3 regions of the Paenibacillus sp. URB8-2 genome follow, and region 1 is predicted to be linked to each of the others. Evidence: riboswitches for the same ligand, from Rfam matches in the RefSeq annotation. Region 1 holds a riboswitch; each other region holds the start of a gene.
The links. A riboswitch is a leader RNA that binds a small molecule or an ion and turns the genes downstream of it on or off. The one in region 1 is predicted to bind cyclic di-GMP.

Region 1 (5,222 bases):
GCCTGCGGTATAGAGCAGCAGTGTAAATCCGTTTTTCTCTCTCATTTTAGGTGTTCTCTCCATTTAGAAATACCAATCAACAATGCGATCAGACCGATGCCTACGATCACATCCCCCGGACTCAGCACATAATTCGTGCCCACTGGTGTAATAAACGGTATCCAGTCTCCAATCCATTGCAAATGGCTTTCATCCATACTCCGGTGACGGGAAGACAAGCTGTAATCACCCAGATGATCCAGTCCCGCCAGCCGCAGAGCCGTTGACGATACGGGCATCTTTCCCCCATTAAAAGACAGAGCCGTAATATTTAAAAGACAGCCGCCAAAGCCAATGCCGCAATGACAGCCGCACCGTACATGATGCGAAGAACACGTTTTTTCATGCCGTAACCCCTCCCACTAAGCCGTTTGGCATATCCATTGAAAATATACCTTTATATTAATTTCCCGAAAAACCGGGATGCAGCTTCAACCTCGTTTACTCAAAAGTTTCCTTACCCAGGATTTCGTCCATTTGAAGGAGTTCGAATACCTCCATTACTTCCGGTCTGATCCGTTCGATCCGAACTTTCCGCCCTTCCTTTTGCAGATCGTTTACAAGCTTGATCATCAGTCCGATGCCGGACGAATCCACAAAGTAGATTTTCTCAAAATCGAAGATCACCGATTCATGTCCCGATACGGCCGGCTGAATATCCTCCTCAATAATTTCACTCGCATCAATGTCGATATCTCCCTTACATATTACGAGAGCTTTTTCTTTGTCCGTTATCATTTGATATGAGAACATGTAATCACCCCTATTTCAGAATCAAATTCCCATCATGATCAAGTCTTGCATGGAGATGCTCGCTTTCTTCGGTGAGTTGAATAGACCTCTTGCCGATTTGGACTACGGTTCCTTCGAAGGCTTTGCGGATTTTGATGGACGAGCCTTCAGGGACGTGAAGCTTGGTTCCGATGCTTCCCGGTGTTCCGGCTTCGTTAACGATCAATCCTTTGTTGGCAAAGTAAACGCCACCCCTGAGAAACCCGAAAATCTCCATAAAGCCCTGGCAATAAACCATACTGTTATAACAGCCTTTACTTACGCTGAGATCTCCGCCGCAGTAGATGTGGCTGCTGTGGGAGTAATTGAATTTGGCAAATACATTGTTCTCCGAAGGAGCTTCCACGACGGAATGCAGGTACTCCGTTTTTTGCCTAAATCGCTCCAGATCCTCAAGTCCCCGGAATTGGCTGCTTAATGGATTCAAAAAACCGCTCTTGAGCTCTTGGGAATAATTGATCCAGTCCTCCTCCAGATGCGCCTTGTTCGAGTCAATCTTCTCAGCTAATTGGACCAGCACGTTATTCAGCACTTTGAACTTTCCCTTTAACAGAACATTCAATAAATGACGGAAGCCGGAAGTCTTGAAATCCGTCATTTTAAATGCAGCCGCATGGCTGATTTGATCGACAGCAACCTTCAAAAAACCGATTTTATCAGCAATCTCCTTCAGCAGCGGCTCCATTTCCGCGTTCAGCAGGTTTCCCTTTCCAATCGTGATCTTGCCGGAAATCAGGTTCGCATGCACAATAAGCGATTGCGATGCGTTAATATTCGCCATATTCACGTTGCCATGGACAACAACACTGCCGCTGGTTTCGACCTTCATATTGTCCTGAACCGAACCGGTAATTTCGACATTTCCCTGGAAATGAATATTTCCGGTCTCCATGTTCACATCCCCCGCATGCATCAATAAAGGGAGGATCGACACGCGGATTCGGGTGCCCTGCTGGTGAACCTGGGGCATGCCGGACATTATGGCGACCACCTGCGAACCATTGTCGGTCCAAACGGTACCCCGACCCTCAACCGGTATTACTTCATGGATCGGAGAAGGCGGTACCGGTTCACCTTTGACATTGATCCCCGGCACACCGGGAACCGGCGGCATGACATAACCGAGCACTTGCCCCTCGTTAACTGTCGGAAACTCTTTAATCTCCCGGTAGTCGACAGTCCCATCCTTCCGCCGCTTCGGCTTAACGAATCTGGCGCTGGTATCAAACGTCATTTCAAAGCTTCCATCTTTTCCTTCTATGGGCCACTGCCCTTCCGCAATGAGGTATGAGCCGGGAATTGACGTATTGCATGCATCCATTATTTTTTCATGATTAATTCCTTGAACTACTCCCATCTCCCTCAACAGCTTCAGCACCTCGCCAGTCTCAATGGGATGGGGGATTGCTAATTCTTCCAACTCCAGAATAGCATGGCTGCTGGGCTCGGAATCCCGCAAGCTCCGAAGCAACCGGTAGCCGGGTTGGACCTGAATGGTCACCTCCATAAACGGATCATCTGCTGTAATCTTGAAGACGGGTTCGATCAGCTCGTCTATCAGTTCGGCGGTAATATGATCGTGTTCCGTTACAAGCACGGTTTTTTCAACCGGAATTCCATTTTTCATTATTTTCACGTGCTTGAGGGGACTGATCAGCGGATAATTATCAGGCGCCGCAAGCGCCTTGATCTGTCCGTCTTCCACCCAGACCTTTCCGATATTTGAAGCAGGGCCGGGTTTATCCTGAACAGGTGAAGCCTGACCAAGACGGATTGGCTGCTCATCCACCCCGATGCTTAGAAGCAGCCCGTTAATGATATCTTCCGGTTCTCTCGCGGGAGGCGATGGCGATGCAAGGACGGCCCGTACGACAGCAGGCTTGGACTTGATTCCCAGCAATCCTTTGGACCCTTGCTCGATAATTTCTAAATTCACTTGTTCTTTGGAAGCGCCGAGCAAATCCAAGGCAAGCTTGACCGCTTCCGAGACCGTTCTTCCTTTTGAAAGGATACTCCGCTCCATATTGCCCCCACCTTTCTGCGCATGCCTGCTATCCCGCAAACCGTGCCAACGAAAGAAAAAAGACTATCCGAAAAGGATAGTCTTATCTTGTAAATTATCCTTTCGGGAACCCGGCTGCCATCTTGTTCACTTTAGGCCCGTGGCTTTGCGTCCCCATCTTTCGAATGGGTTTGCCTTTTTCAGTTAATTGTACAAAGCCAATGACATGAGCTGTTATGGTTCCCTTGATTTCAAATGAACGGAAATGATGCAGACATCATCCCTGTTATGGGTCACAAAGCCCTCAATCTCATCCAAAAATCGTGCATTCGGCAGATTTTGTACAGCCATTGCATGCTCCTCCAGCTGCAGAATTCCTTGTTTGATGGACGAGCCGGGGATTTCGACCAATCCGTCCGTATACAGCAGGACCTTGGACGGCTTTTGAATCAGCCAAGACTTTTTTGCACTGTTTATTTCCTTTTTAATGCCAATCGGGATTGTAGTAACCTCAAGATGAAAGGGTTCTCCCTCGTTCGTGAATATCACCCCCGGAGGATGACCTGCATTAAAGTACTCAATGAGGTTGGCGTGGTAATCGATTAATAGGTAAATAGCGGTGAAGTATACCGTATGCTTGCTGTTTTTGAACAAATTGAGCAGCAGCTTGTTCAATTCTTCGCAAACCAAACTCGGTTCTACCAGACGTACAATAACTTCTTCCAGCAGCGAGCGTACGGACATGCTGATCAGCGCCGAGGATAGGCCGTGACCGGACACATCCATCAATAGCACGCCATATTTCTGATCATCGATCCGCGTCCAAAAGAACATATCGCCCGATACTTCTTCAGACTGGATATATTTTGCGTTAATCTGAAGATTCCGGTCATCAATCGGAGAGCTCAGGACGCTTTTTTGCAAATGCTTAGCCAATTGAAGTTCCTTGCGCAGCCGGTTCTCTCTATTCTTACGAATGTCGGTTTCCCTTTTTAAATGAAGGGCGGATTTCACCCTTGCCAGAAGCTCGTACTCGGGTCGACCTCTTTCAATAAAGTCTGTCCCGCCAGCATTGAAGGCTTCCTTTAAGTGACCGCGCTTGCCTGTCAAAAAAATAACGGGTAAATCCGAGTAAATAGGATGTTCTTTAATGATTTTGCATGCCGCAATCCCATCCATTTCGGGCATCTCAATATCCAGCAGTATGAGGGCCACAGGCGCCGGCCGGCGAGGGACGTTTCCATCTGCAATTCCAAGTATCTTAAAAGCTTCATGAGCAGAGCTTACAGTCTGAATATTGTTGTAGCCTGCTCCAACTAACACATTCCTGATATAAAGGAGATTAAAATTGGAATCATCGACAATTAATATACTCATAACGCTGCTCCTCAAGGTATGTTAATTATATCTTCGACATGATATTAAAATTTATTTATAGTAAAATCTTTTATATTTTATTTGAGATAAAATTCTCTTAGCCAAACCAAGCCTAGCTTCGCGGGTTTTCATATATTCGCATAGTTTTGCCGCTGCGAGCGCACACTAACTTCGTCTGCCAAACCCAACGAGAAGGAGTGTTTCAAATGCGCGAAGGTTTGATTTTTGAGATTCGCTATATCCTCGGCAGACTCCGATTGCTCCTTCCAGGACGGTGAGGCCGATTCCTTAACCAACGACAAAAAGCGGCTCCTCTCCCGAACGGGAAAAGAACCGCTATTGATAACTACTGTGAAATTGTCCGGAACGTTCACTTCACAGCCACATAGAACAGCCGCTGCGCATCATTTCCGGCAGAAATCCATTTAAAATCGGCATACATCCGCACCTGGCTGAAGCCGGCTCTCCGCAGCTCTTCCGCCATCCACTCCGGATCATACGCCCGCTGAATATGCACTTCCTCAAACCGGCGATACCGGTCGCTCCCCGGCTCTTCGCTCACGAAGATGGATAAATGATGCTCAATCTCCCGCCTCGGCGCATCCAGCTCACAGGTCCAAATGTACGCTACGGAAGACTCCTCCATCACAAAAGGCTGCTCCTCCGCATAGCTGATCAGCGTGTTTGGATGATGCACATCGAACAGAAAGCTGCCGCCCGGCTTCAATCCATCGTAAGTGCGTTTGAAGACCGACGCGATCCCGTTCTCTTCCAATACATAATTCAGACTATCGCAAAAGGAAATCACGGAGTCCACCGGTTCCGGAAGCTCCCATTCCCTCATGTCCTGTCTGATCCACTGCACGCTTCCCTCCCGTATAAACCGGCGGCCGCGGGGGAGTTCCTCCATCTTCTGCCGCGCCACGGCAAGCATATCCGATGAAAGGTCAATTCCCGTCATATGATATCCCGCCTCGGCCAGCGGAATCGTGAGGCTGCCGGTGCCGCAGCC
Region 2 (5,222 bases), 1.4 Mb from region 1:
GGAACGGACAAAAGCTGGCGGTTAATGCTTTGCAGTCGGCCCAGCGGCACGGCGGTTGCGGGCGTCCGGCTTTCCCCGGTCTGCACGGCGACCGCAGCTTTGACTTCGCCGTTCTTCTGCTTGCCCTCCTTCATCCGCTCGTAAGCCTGCTGAAGCACATTCTCCGCTTCACCGCTCATCTTCGCCACCTCTTCAAGAGTGACGAGCTTCTCGTGTTCCAGCCGCTGCGCATAAATCCGGTAAACGGTAGAGTGATTCTTCACCTTGCCGTACACAATCGGCTGGGTCATTTCAGGGTCGTCCATTTCATTATGTCCGTGTCTGCGGTAGCCGACAAGATCGATGAGGAAATCTTTTTTGAACAGACTGCGGTAAGCGCTGGCCAGACGGACGGCGGCGATGCAAGCTTCCGGGTCGTCGGCATTGACGTGTACGATCGGAATTTCATAGCCTTTGGCAAGATCGCTCGCGTAGTGCGTGGAACGGGAATCCTCGCTTTCCGTTGTAAAGCCGATGCGGTTATTGACGATGATGTGGATCGTTCCGCCATTCTGGTACCCGTTAAGCTTGCCGATGTTCAGCGTCTCGGCCACAATTCCTTCGCCGGGGAAGGCGGCGTCTCCGTGCATCAGTACGGCCATGGCCTTGTTCGTGTCCAGCCCAGGCAGCCCCGGAGCACTCCGGTCTTCCTGGGCCGCGCGCGTAAAGCCTTCCACGACCGGGTTGACGAACTCCAGATGGCTCGGATTGTTAGCGAGCGTCAGACGGGCGCGCACGGTCTCGCCTTCGTGCACCGCACGGTCGGCGCCCAGATGGTATTTCACGTCTCCGGTCCAGCCGTAGTTGATGCCCATGGAGCCTTCGGACGGGAACAGCTCCTTGTTCGGAGAGTGATGGAATTCGGAGAAAATAATATCGTAAGGTTTCCCCAAAATATGTGCGAGCACATTCAAACGGCCCCGGTGAGCCATGCCCATCAGGATATGTTCCGCGCCGTCATGCGCGGCCGCCCGGACGATCTCGTCCAGCATCGGAACCAGCACGTCGGTGCCTTCCAGGCTGAACCGTTTCTGGCCGACGAACGTCTTGTGCAGGAAGGTCTCGAAATATTCCACCTCGATCAGCCGGTTCAGCAGAGCTTTGCGCTCCGCCGCCGTCAGCGGGGCGGGGGAGGTAGCCGATTCGGCCTGGTTGTTCAGCCAGCGGAGCTCTCGCTCGTCGTGGACATGGCCGAACTCGTAGGCGATCGTCTTGGTATAAGCTTGGCGCATCCGGTGATAAGCGTCCCAGCCTGTCTGCACATCCTGCGGAGCGTTCTCCCAGATGAGCGAGGCCGGCAGGGCCAGCAAATCCTCGCGCGTAAGTTCATAAGTCTCGGGGTTCAGCCATTTGGCCATGGAATCATGGACTTGCTCCAGCGGGTCGATATCGGCCGCCAGGTGGCCAAAATTGCGGATGTTCGCAATCAGCTTGGAGGCTCTGACCGCTTTTCGGAGCCAGTCGGTATCTCCGGACAGCGAAGGTCCGGGGGTTCTGGCGGCCTCGGATGTCAGCGGAGGGGGGCCATAGATGGCGAAGAGTTCGCGGTAGTGGGCTTCGACGGAAGAAGGATCTCCGGCGAACTGTTCGTATTTTTCCTGGATGTAACCCAGATTGGGACCGTAATACCTGCTCCAAACGGATTCGTTGTAGGACTCATTGGCTGACATAAAAACATCCTCCTAACGGTTAAACTCCAAAGGGCGCCGAAAGACAGCCGGCTTAAGGAGCTGCAATGATTACGTTTTCATTCTATAACAATGCTAGCCGATTATAAAGTTATTGCTTCATCCTATTGTGCTACTTTCAATATATGTAATCAATTCAACCTTTCGTCCAATCCGTTCGAAAAAAGGCATGATTAATAATGCTTGTCTTCTCTTTGCCGCTCAGACCGAACAGGAGGCGATAAATTCTGATTATCGGGCCTAAATAACTATATAAATAATTTTTGACATTCGAAAAATATGATTAGGGGACTTGAAAAACGGGTATGTGTAATCTATAGTCCTTATATACTACACACTTCCAAGGTCATACATAAATGAAAGCGGTTGCTATATTTGGATCATTATTTCATCCCGGTTTGATTTTCCCTTCCGCGCAATTTATAAGATTTCCAATATTCGACACACTTTTGGCCAAGTCTTTTGTATAATATCCTTGCAACCTCAATACAATGAAGATCGGAACAAGATCCTTAAAACAAGGGTCCAGTAAAAGGTAAACTTGCTGAAAGGCAAGGGCACAAAGTCTCGGGTCTAAGGTGATCTTTAGAAGCTACGACGGCCGGACTGCCTGGGGACAAAAATCTTAGGAGGAGATTTTTTGGATAAGTCCAACCAGGGGAACATCGGAGAACTGCAGACGGTAGATCTTGATATGGAATGGGTATATTTGCTTCTGAAAGCAAAGAAGCAAGGGATTCATGCGGATGAAATTCGTCGGTTCTTCAATGACAGGACACTGAAGGCTATGTAGGGGAAGGTTCTGAAGACATTATTAAATCATAGTGAGAGAGGCCATGGCGGCGCGGCGTCATGGCCTCTTTATGTCAATATAAGAATTTTCAAGCTTCGAGCCTGCAATTCTTATATTTCTACGAGAAACGTAGTTGCGTCCTGCAGGGACGCCGTCAGGCGTTTCTTCTTGTGAATAAATTGTGGTTTTATTGTTCCTTTTGATCAAGCCGCCACTTCTGGTAATCCAGAAACTCCTTGAACTCGCGTTTGCTGACACCCGAGGACATAGCCTCCTGCACCAGCTTGAACCATTCCGAATCGAGCGGTTCCTCCTGCGTATCGGAAAGCTCTCCATAGAGAAGAATGTGAACGGGAACGTCCAGAGCTTCGGCAATTTTTTCGATGAATTGGATAGAGGGGTTGGATTGGATGTTGCGTTCAACATTGCTTAAGTACGATTTGGCCACATCCGCCTTGCCTGCGAGTTCGGATAAGGATAACCCCTTCTCGAGGCGGAGCTGCTGAATGTGCTGTCCTATGTTATCTGGCACGACGAGTTACGCCCCCCTCCTTGCTTTTTTGTACTAGTATAGCAAACGTCCGCAGACATGGCAAAACCGGCATTTTCCAGATTTGTACGAGAAATCCGAAAGCTGCCGGCCGACTAACCGTTAATTTATAAAATGATGATTCCCGCGTCGCTGCGCCCGCGAAGGGTCAAGGCAAACGCACACCCCGGGAACTGACATACAGGTCATACCATTCTTTGCGGGTAAGCGTAAGCTTGTCCGCGCCTTCGCAGGCAGCGATGCGCTTCGGATTTACCGTTCCGATGACAGGCTGAATCGCGGCAGGATGCGTCATCAGCCAGGAAAGGACGACAGCCTCGGGAGTTGTCCCTTTTTCCTCGGCCAGCGTTTGGACAAGGCGGGCGGTGCTGCGGACCGTTTCCGGTTCTCCATCCCCGAGCGGACGTCCGCTGTATTTGCCTTGGGCGAGCGGTCCCCAGGCCTGAAGCTGGATATTCTCCAGCCTGCAGTGCTCAATCGTCCCTTCGGGCATGCCGTGGGCTTTCCAGGCCTCCTGGTTCACGCTCACGACCGAATCGAGCCAAAAGATTTTCTCAAGGCTCATTTCCAGCTGATTGACGACAAATGGCTCGTCACTGTACGCCTGAAGCAGCTTGATCTGCCCTTCGCTCATATTGGATACGCCGAAATGCCGCACCTTGCCGGACTCCTTCAGAAGGCGGAGGGCTTCACCGACCTCTTCGGGGTCCATCAGCGGATCGGGCCGGTGCAGCAGCAAAATATCAAGATACTCGGCACCGAGACGCGACAGAATACCATCCACACTGCTCAGGATATGGCTCTTGGAAAAATCGAACACATTGGAGCTTTCGCCCGGTTCCGCCAGCTTGATACCGCACTTCGATTGAAGAATGATACTCTCGCGCAGCTCCGGGCGTTCTTTAAGAACGGTGCCGAATACCTTCTCCGCTTTGCCGCGGGTATAAATATCGGCGTGGTCAAACATATTGATGCCGATAGAGAGCGCCGCTTCGACAGCTTCATGTCCTTCCTTGATCAGCTCTTCGGTAATCGGCTCGCGGTCCCAGCCTCCGCCAAGGCCCATACAGCCCAGGACCAGCCGGCTTGCGGGGATTCCGCGTTTGTTTAGTGGCAACGTTTTCAATACGATCCCTCCGTCATTGTGATTGATGACATCAAGGATATTGTACAACTTTAAAAGCCGGTATGGTACTTTTTATCACTGGAGGAGCAGTGCTTGGTGACTTCTTTATCCTGCTCCTCATGTTTCTCCAATTTCAAATCCTGGGCGGGAATCGGGTCGGAATGCAGCTCGTCCTCATGGAGGTCGAACAGACTCGGATTGTCCGCCCGGTACTGCTTGGGATGATCCCGCCGGTGGCCTTTCAGGCCTTTTTGTGCGCCGGAGACTGCGGTGAATGCATACATCCAAGCGCTATACCGCCGCCTCTTTGGTGCGAAGTTGTCTGGACTCAATGTAGCTGATAAAAAACTCCGTAAGCTCCGGATCGAACTGGCTGCCCGCGCAGGCTTTAAGCTCGACAATCGCTTCTTCGACGGATTTGGTCGGCTGGTAGGGCCGTTCCGTTGTCATGGCGTCGAAGGAATCGATAATGGTCAGCATCCGGCACAGCTTTGGAATTTCCTCGCCTTTGAAACCATGGGGATAACCCTTGCCGTCGTATCTTTCGTGGTGCAGCTCGATATAGGCGGACAAATCCTTGAACTTGTCGTTGGTCATCGCCATCTGCTTGCCCCAGGTGACATGCCATTTCACCATTTCCCACTCCTCGGGCGTAAGCTTCTCCTTTTTATTCAGAATGCTCCAAGGAATTTCCAGCTTGCCGATATCGTGAATCAGCGCACCCAGCGTGAACTGGCGCTTGGAGAGGCTGTCCAGCTGCAGCAGCTCGCTGATGTCCATGGCGTAGCGGAATACCCGCTTGGAATGCTTGAAGGTCTCCATGTCCTTGTACATGAACAGGTTTAGCTGCTGCTCGATATCCCGCACGTCCTGGCTGAAATCGATATCCTGCTCAAGCAGCGATTGGTGGCCGTAAATATGAACCATATTCTTGCCCTGCTTCTTGGCGTAATACAGCGCCTGGTCGGCCTGTTCCACCAGCTCCGATTTATCGTGGATGTCGGAACGGTAGCCTGCGATGCCCGC
Region 3 (5,222 bases), 1.0 Mb from region 1:
TTCCGCCAGACCATGGTGGAGTACGTACGAGAGGAGCGTTTTGCCGGGGAAACCAAGTATCCGCTCAAAAAAATGATCCGGTTCGCGCTCGACGGCATCACATCCTTTTCGCACAAACCGCTAAAGATTGCGTCTTACCTCGGTTTTTTGCTCTCGTTTTCCAGCTTTATTTTTTTGTTCTTCGTCTTGATGCAAAAATGGTTCACTTCCCGCACAGTGCCCGGCTGGGCTTCCATTGTAGGTGTGAATCTGCTGTTTAACGGAATTGTGCTTATGATACTCGGGGTAATCGGGGAATACATCGGCCGGATCTACGACGAATCGAAGGATCGGCCGCTATATATTGTCCGCCGGACCGTGGGCTACGGAAATCTGAAGGAAGAGGAAGCCGAGCTCCTTCGCGAGGAAGCCGGACTGCCGCGGAAGGGTGTGCCCTATGAATGACAAAAATTTGCGCGGCGATATCATCCAGTTCGTCAAATTTAATATTGTCGGTCTGCTGAATACGCTGGTTGATATGGCCGTGTTCGCGCTGCTGAATTCGCTCGGACTGTTCTATGTCGTGGCCCAGATTATCTCCTACGGTGCGGGAACGGCGAACAGCTTCGTTTTAAATAGCAATATAACGTTCAAGGACCGGAAGCGTTCCAAGGAGGAAGGCTTCGATCATAGGCAGCTGCTACGGTTTATTATTTTAAATTTGGTCGTACTGGGCATATCTTTGCTGCTGATGAGCCTTCTCATCGACCGCCTGGGACTGCAGGAACTGGTATCGAAGGTGTTGGCTACATTTGTTACGGTCATCATCAATTTTTTCGGCAGCAGAAAATGGGTGTTCGTGGACCCGAAGCAGCCCCTGCCCGTTTCAGGCGAGGTGGTCTCCGGAGGGGATGCGGACCAACGTTAGAGGGTGAGATGATTGCGCAAGCTGTCTTATATCATTATTATCGCAGGCGTTCTGCTGCTGCTGTACCCGAAGACCAGCGAATGGTTTGAGGACTGGCAGCAGCAGAAACTGCTGAAGGAAGCGGAACAGAACTTCGAACAAGGAACGGATACGGCTCAGACCTCCGCCGATCTCGATTTGCGGCTCAAATACGCCAAAGTGACACAACTGCTTGCGGAAGAATCGGCACTGGGCGACCAGGCCGGGCTCCCGGATGATAAAGGCAATTCAGACGCCGGCGAGAAGGCGATCGGGCTGATTGAGATCGGCACAATCGGTGTAAAGCTTCCCGTGCTTGAAGGAGCTACCAAAGCGAATATGAGGCATTCAGCCGTGCATTTGACGGAGACTGTTCCACTCGGGGAAGTTGGCAATGCGGCCATCGCCGCCCACCGCGCCCATACAAAGGGAAGACTGTTCAACCGTCTGAACGAGGTGAAGATCGGAGACACGATTACTGTTAGGACCAAAGGTCAGGTCTATAACTATACCGTCTATGATATTTTGATCGTTGATCCGACCGACGTATCTGTGCTGGAAGGCAATAACAAAGACCGGATTCTGACGCTCATTACGTGTGATCCGCTGATCAATCCTACACATAGGCTTATTATTCATGCAAAACTTCCGTGACCTTGGTGTATAAATGAAAAAAGAGGCCAATGAGCAGGTACAATTTCCTATTGTTCTATTGATGTTTCAGATGAATATGGTAAAATATATGAGAAAAGCTAAACACGATAACGGCAAACCTATCGAAAGGTAGGGACGCAAAGCTAAAGGGCCTTCCCATAAGGATGGCAGCCAGCTACCGAATGAAGAGGCTTTTTTATTTGGTTTTAAATATAAATTATGTCATTTATACTAGTTTTTATAATAGATAAAGCTTGTGCGACAAAGGCAAACCTGTCGAAAGGCAGGGACGCAAAGCTAAAGGGCCTTCCCGCGAGGATGGCAGCCAGCTACCGAAAGGAGTTTTATCCGTGAAGAAGTTTTATTTGTTGATCCTCACTTTATTTGTGATAACCGCTTCCGTTCAAGCTACCCCCGCAGCCGCAGCGAGCGCCGGTTCCGAATGGCTGGATGCCTCGGATTTAAGCCAAGGCGTTGTCGGCATTCAATATAATGCTCCCCAGAACAAACGCACCAAGCTGATGATCACCAAGAATGGCAGCAGCTATACCTACAACCTGTTCACATCGGAGCCTAATGAATCGTTCCCTCTTCAGCAAGGTGATGGCACCTACAAAATCTCCATTCTTGAGAACACCAGCGGCAACAAATACAAAGTGGTTTATACCGACTCTGTCGATCTCTCGCTGAGCGATCCCAACGCCGTATACCTGAGCTCCGTGCAGAACATTAATTGGAACCCGTCCGATAAAGCTATTCAAAAAGCGAAACAACTGACCCTGAATGCCGCCACCAACAAAGAAAAGGTAACCGCCATCTATAACTATATCGTTTCCAATGTGAAATACGACTACGCTTTGGCAGCTAACGTATCCAATGATTACGTACCGGACATCGACAATACGCTAGCCAGCAAAAAAGGAATCTGCTATGACTATGCTTCCCTCTTCGCCGCTATGCTTCGCAGCGTGAACGTTCCCGCCAAGCTTGTAATGGGGGAAAGCAGTTATGTAGCTCAATACCACGCATGGAATGAAGTTCTTATCGACGGCAAGTGGGTGACTATTGATACGACAGTTGATGCCGGATTAGGCAAGAGCAACAAAACAGCTACCCTGATTAAAAGTTCAAGTAAATACACAGGCGTGAAGTATTACTAACTCTATTGAGTTAAAAGGTTAAGATAGTGAATGGACAATCCGCTTAAATAATAAGTGGATTGTTTTTTTGTATTTTGGGGTTGAAATATTTGCTGAGAAGAGGTACTATAGGTGAGTCGCTCTCGGGAGACAACAAGCTGTTACAGACAAGTTAAAATAAACTTTTAAAAAAAGCTTGCGTTCCTGAAGAGTACATGATATATTATAAAAGTTGCTGCTGAGACATTAAGTTGAACGGCGGCAAACAAGTTTGATCTTTGAAAACTGAACAACGAGTGAGTGGGAATTCGCTTTAGCGAGTTCCAAAATGAAGAGAATGCAAATTCTCGTCAGATGTTTCAAAATGAGCGAATCGCTCTATCGATAAACTTTTCGGATGGTTATTTTCTCGGAGTGATTCGGGTGGTAATCGCACGAAAAAACCTTATTGGAGAGTTTGATCCTGGCTCAGGACGAACGCTGGCGGCGTGCCTAATACATGCAAGTCGAGCGGAGTCCTTTTGAGAGCTTGCTCTCAAAAGGACTTAGCGGCGGACGGGTGAGTAACACGTAGGCAACCTGCCCCTTGGACTGGGATAACTACCGGAAACGGTAGCTAATACCGGATAAGACCTTCTGGTGCATACCGGAAGGCGGAAAGGCGGAGCAATCTGCTACCAGGGGATGGGCCTGCGGCGCATTAGCTAGTTGGTGGGGTAACGGCTCACCAAGGCGACGATGCGTAGCCGACCTGAGAGGGTGAACGGCCACACTGGGACTGAGACACGGCCCAGACTCCTACGGGAGGCAGCAGTAGGGAATCTTCCGCAATGGGCGAAAGCCTGACGGAGCAACGCCGCGTGAGTGATGAAGGTTTTCGGATCGTAAAGCTCTGTTGCCAGGGAAGAACGTCTTGTAGAGTAACTGCTACAAGAGTGACGGTACCTGAGAAGAAAGCCCCGGCTAACTACGTGCCAGCAGCCGCGGTAATACGTAGGGGGCAAGCGTTGTCCGGAATTATTGGGCGTAAAGCGCGCGCAGGCGGCTGTTTAAGTCTGGTGTTTAAACCATGGGCTCAACCTGTGGTCGCACTGGAAACTGGGCAGCTTGAGTGCAGAAGAGGAAAGTGGAATTCCACGTGTAGCGGTGAAATGCGTAGAGATGTGGAGGAACACCAGTGGCGAAGGCGACTTTCTGGGCTGTAACTGACGCTGAGGCGCGAAAGCGTGGGGAGCAAACAGGATTAGATACCCTGGTAGTCCACGCCGTAAACGATGAGTGCTAGGTGTTAGGGGTTTCGATACCCTTGGTGCCGAAGTTAACACAGTAAGCACTCCGCCTGGGGAGTACGGTCGCAAGACTGAAACTCAAAGGAATTGACGGGGACCCGCACAAGCAGTGGAGTATGTGGTTTAATTCGAAGCAACGCGAAGAACCTTACCAGGTCTTGACATCCCTCTGAATCGTCTAGAGATAGGCGCGGCCTTCGGGACAGAGGAGACAGGTGGTGCATGGTTGTCGTCAGCTCGTGTCGTGAGATGTTGGGTTAAGTCCCGCAACGAGCGCAACCCTTGACTTTAGTTGCCAGCAGGTGAAGCTGGGCACTCTAGAGTGACTGCCGGTGACAAACCGGAGGAAGGTGGGGATGACGTCAAATCATCATGCCCCTTATGACCTGGGCTACACACGTACTACAATGGCCGGTACAACGGGAAGCGAAACCGCGAGGTGGAGCCAATCTTATAAAGCCGGTCTCAGTTCGGATTGCAGGCTGCAACTCGCCTGCATGAAGTCGGAATTGCTAGTAATCGCGGATCAGCATGCCGCGGTGAATACGTTCCCGGGTCTTGTACACACCGCCCGTCACACCACGAGAGTTTACAACACCCGAAGTCGGTGGGGTAACCCGCAAGGGAGCCAGCCGCCGAAGGTGGGGTAGATGATTGGGGTGAAGTCGTAACAAGGTAGCCGTATCGGAAGGTGCGGCTGGATCACCTCCTTTCTATGGAGAATCGTTTCCCGAGCGGAAACATTCAAATCGGAAGCTAAGCTTCCAAAACTCAGGTTTAGGCCTGTTGCTCACTCGTTGCTCAGTTTTGAGAGCTCAAACTCTCAATCTTGATCCTTGAAAACTGGATACCGAAACGAAAATTGCGTTTTAGAACATCTTTTAGCTGAACTTGTGTCAAGCGATTGATCAAGTGAAGTGAATAGTGGTTCATGATTTTCCCTAACGGGAAAACATGTGGTTAAGCTACTAAGAGCACACGGAGGATGCCTAGGCGCCAGGAGCCGATGAAGGACGTGGCGAACAACGAAAATGCCTCGGGGAGCTGTAAGCAAGCGTTGATCCGGGGGTGTCCGAATGGGGAAACCCGGCTGTGGTAATGCACAGTCACTCCTACCTGAATTCATAGGGTAGGTGGAGGCAGACCAGGGGAACTGAAACATCTAAGTACCCTGAGGAAGAGAAAACAAGAGTGATTCCGTCAGTAGCGGCGAGC

Region 2: it holds a riboswitch for cyclic di-GMP, as region 1 does, so the genes downstream of both, PUR_RS01855 (anti-repressor SinI family protein) here and PUR_RS08300 (FapA family protein) in region 1, are expected to answer to the same signal.
Region 3: it holds a riboswitch for cyclic di-GMP, as region 1 does, so the genes downstream of both, PUR_RS03510 (transglutaminase-like domain-containing protein) here and PUR_RS08300 (FapA family protein) in region 1, are expected to answer to the same signal.

Annotation. Positions count from the first base shown of each region.
Region 1 covers NZ_AP023239.1:1,793,402-1,798,623, reverse strand. Annotated here, with positions in the region: gene PUR_RS08315 (HD domain-containing phosphohydrolase) at 1-45, opposite strand, end outside; gene PUR_RS08310 (DUF5317 family protein) at 42-335, opposite strand; gene PUR_RS08305 (STAS domain-containing protein) at 481-792, opposite strand; gene PUR_RS08300 (FapA family protein) at 803-2,854, opposite strand; cyclic di-GMP riboswitch class I at 2,956-3,039, opposite strand; gene PUR_RS08295 (fused response regulator/phosphatase) at 3,068-4,210, opposite strand; gene PUR_RS08290 (class I SAM-dependent DNA methyltransferase) at 4,581-5,222, opposite strand, start outside.
Region 2 covers NZ_AP023239.1:391,522-396,743, forward strand. Annotated here, with positions in the region: gene PUR_RS01850 (2-oxoglutarate dehydrogenase E1 component) at 1-1,709, opposite strand, end outside; cyclic di-GMP riboswitch class I at 2,252-2,341, shown strand; gene PUR_RS01855 (anti-repressor SinI family protein) at 2,368-2,520, shown strand; gene PUR_RS01860 (helix-turn-helix domain-containing protein) at 2,708-3,052, opposite strand; gene PUR_RS01865 (aldo/keto reductase) at 3,219-4,196, opposite strand; gene PUR_RS01870 (hypothetical protein) at 4,247-4,480, opposite strand; gene PUR_RS01875 (bifunctional diguanylate cyclase/phosphohydrolase) at 4,488-5,222, opposite strand, start outside.
Region 3 covers NZ_AP023239.1:752,612-757,833, forward strand. Annotated here, with positions in the region: gene PUR_RS03495 (glycosyltransferase family 2 protein) at 1-444, shown strand, start outside; gene PUR_RS03500 (GtrA family protein) at 437-907, shown strand; gene PUR_RS03505 (class D sortase) at 920-1,579, shown strand; cyclic di-GMP riboswitch class I at 1,682-1,762, shown strand; cyclic di-GMP riboswitch class I at 1,836-1,916, shown strand; gene PUR_RS03510 (transglutaminase-like domain-containing protein) at 1,930-2,739, shown strand; rRNA gene PUR_RS03515 (16S ribosomal RNA) at 3,164-4,720, shown strand; rRNA gene PUR_RS03520 (23S ribosomal RNA) at 4,966-5,222, shown strand, end outside.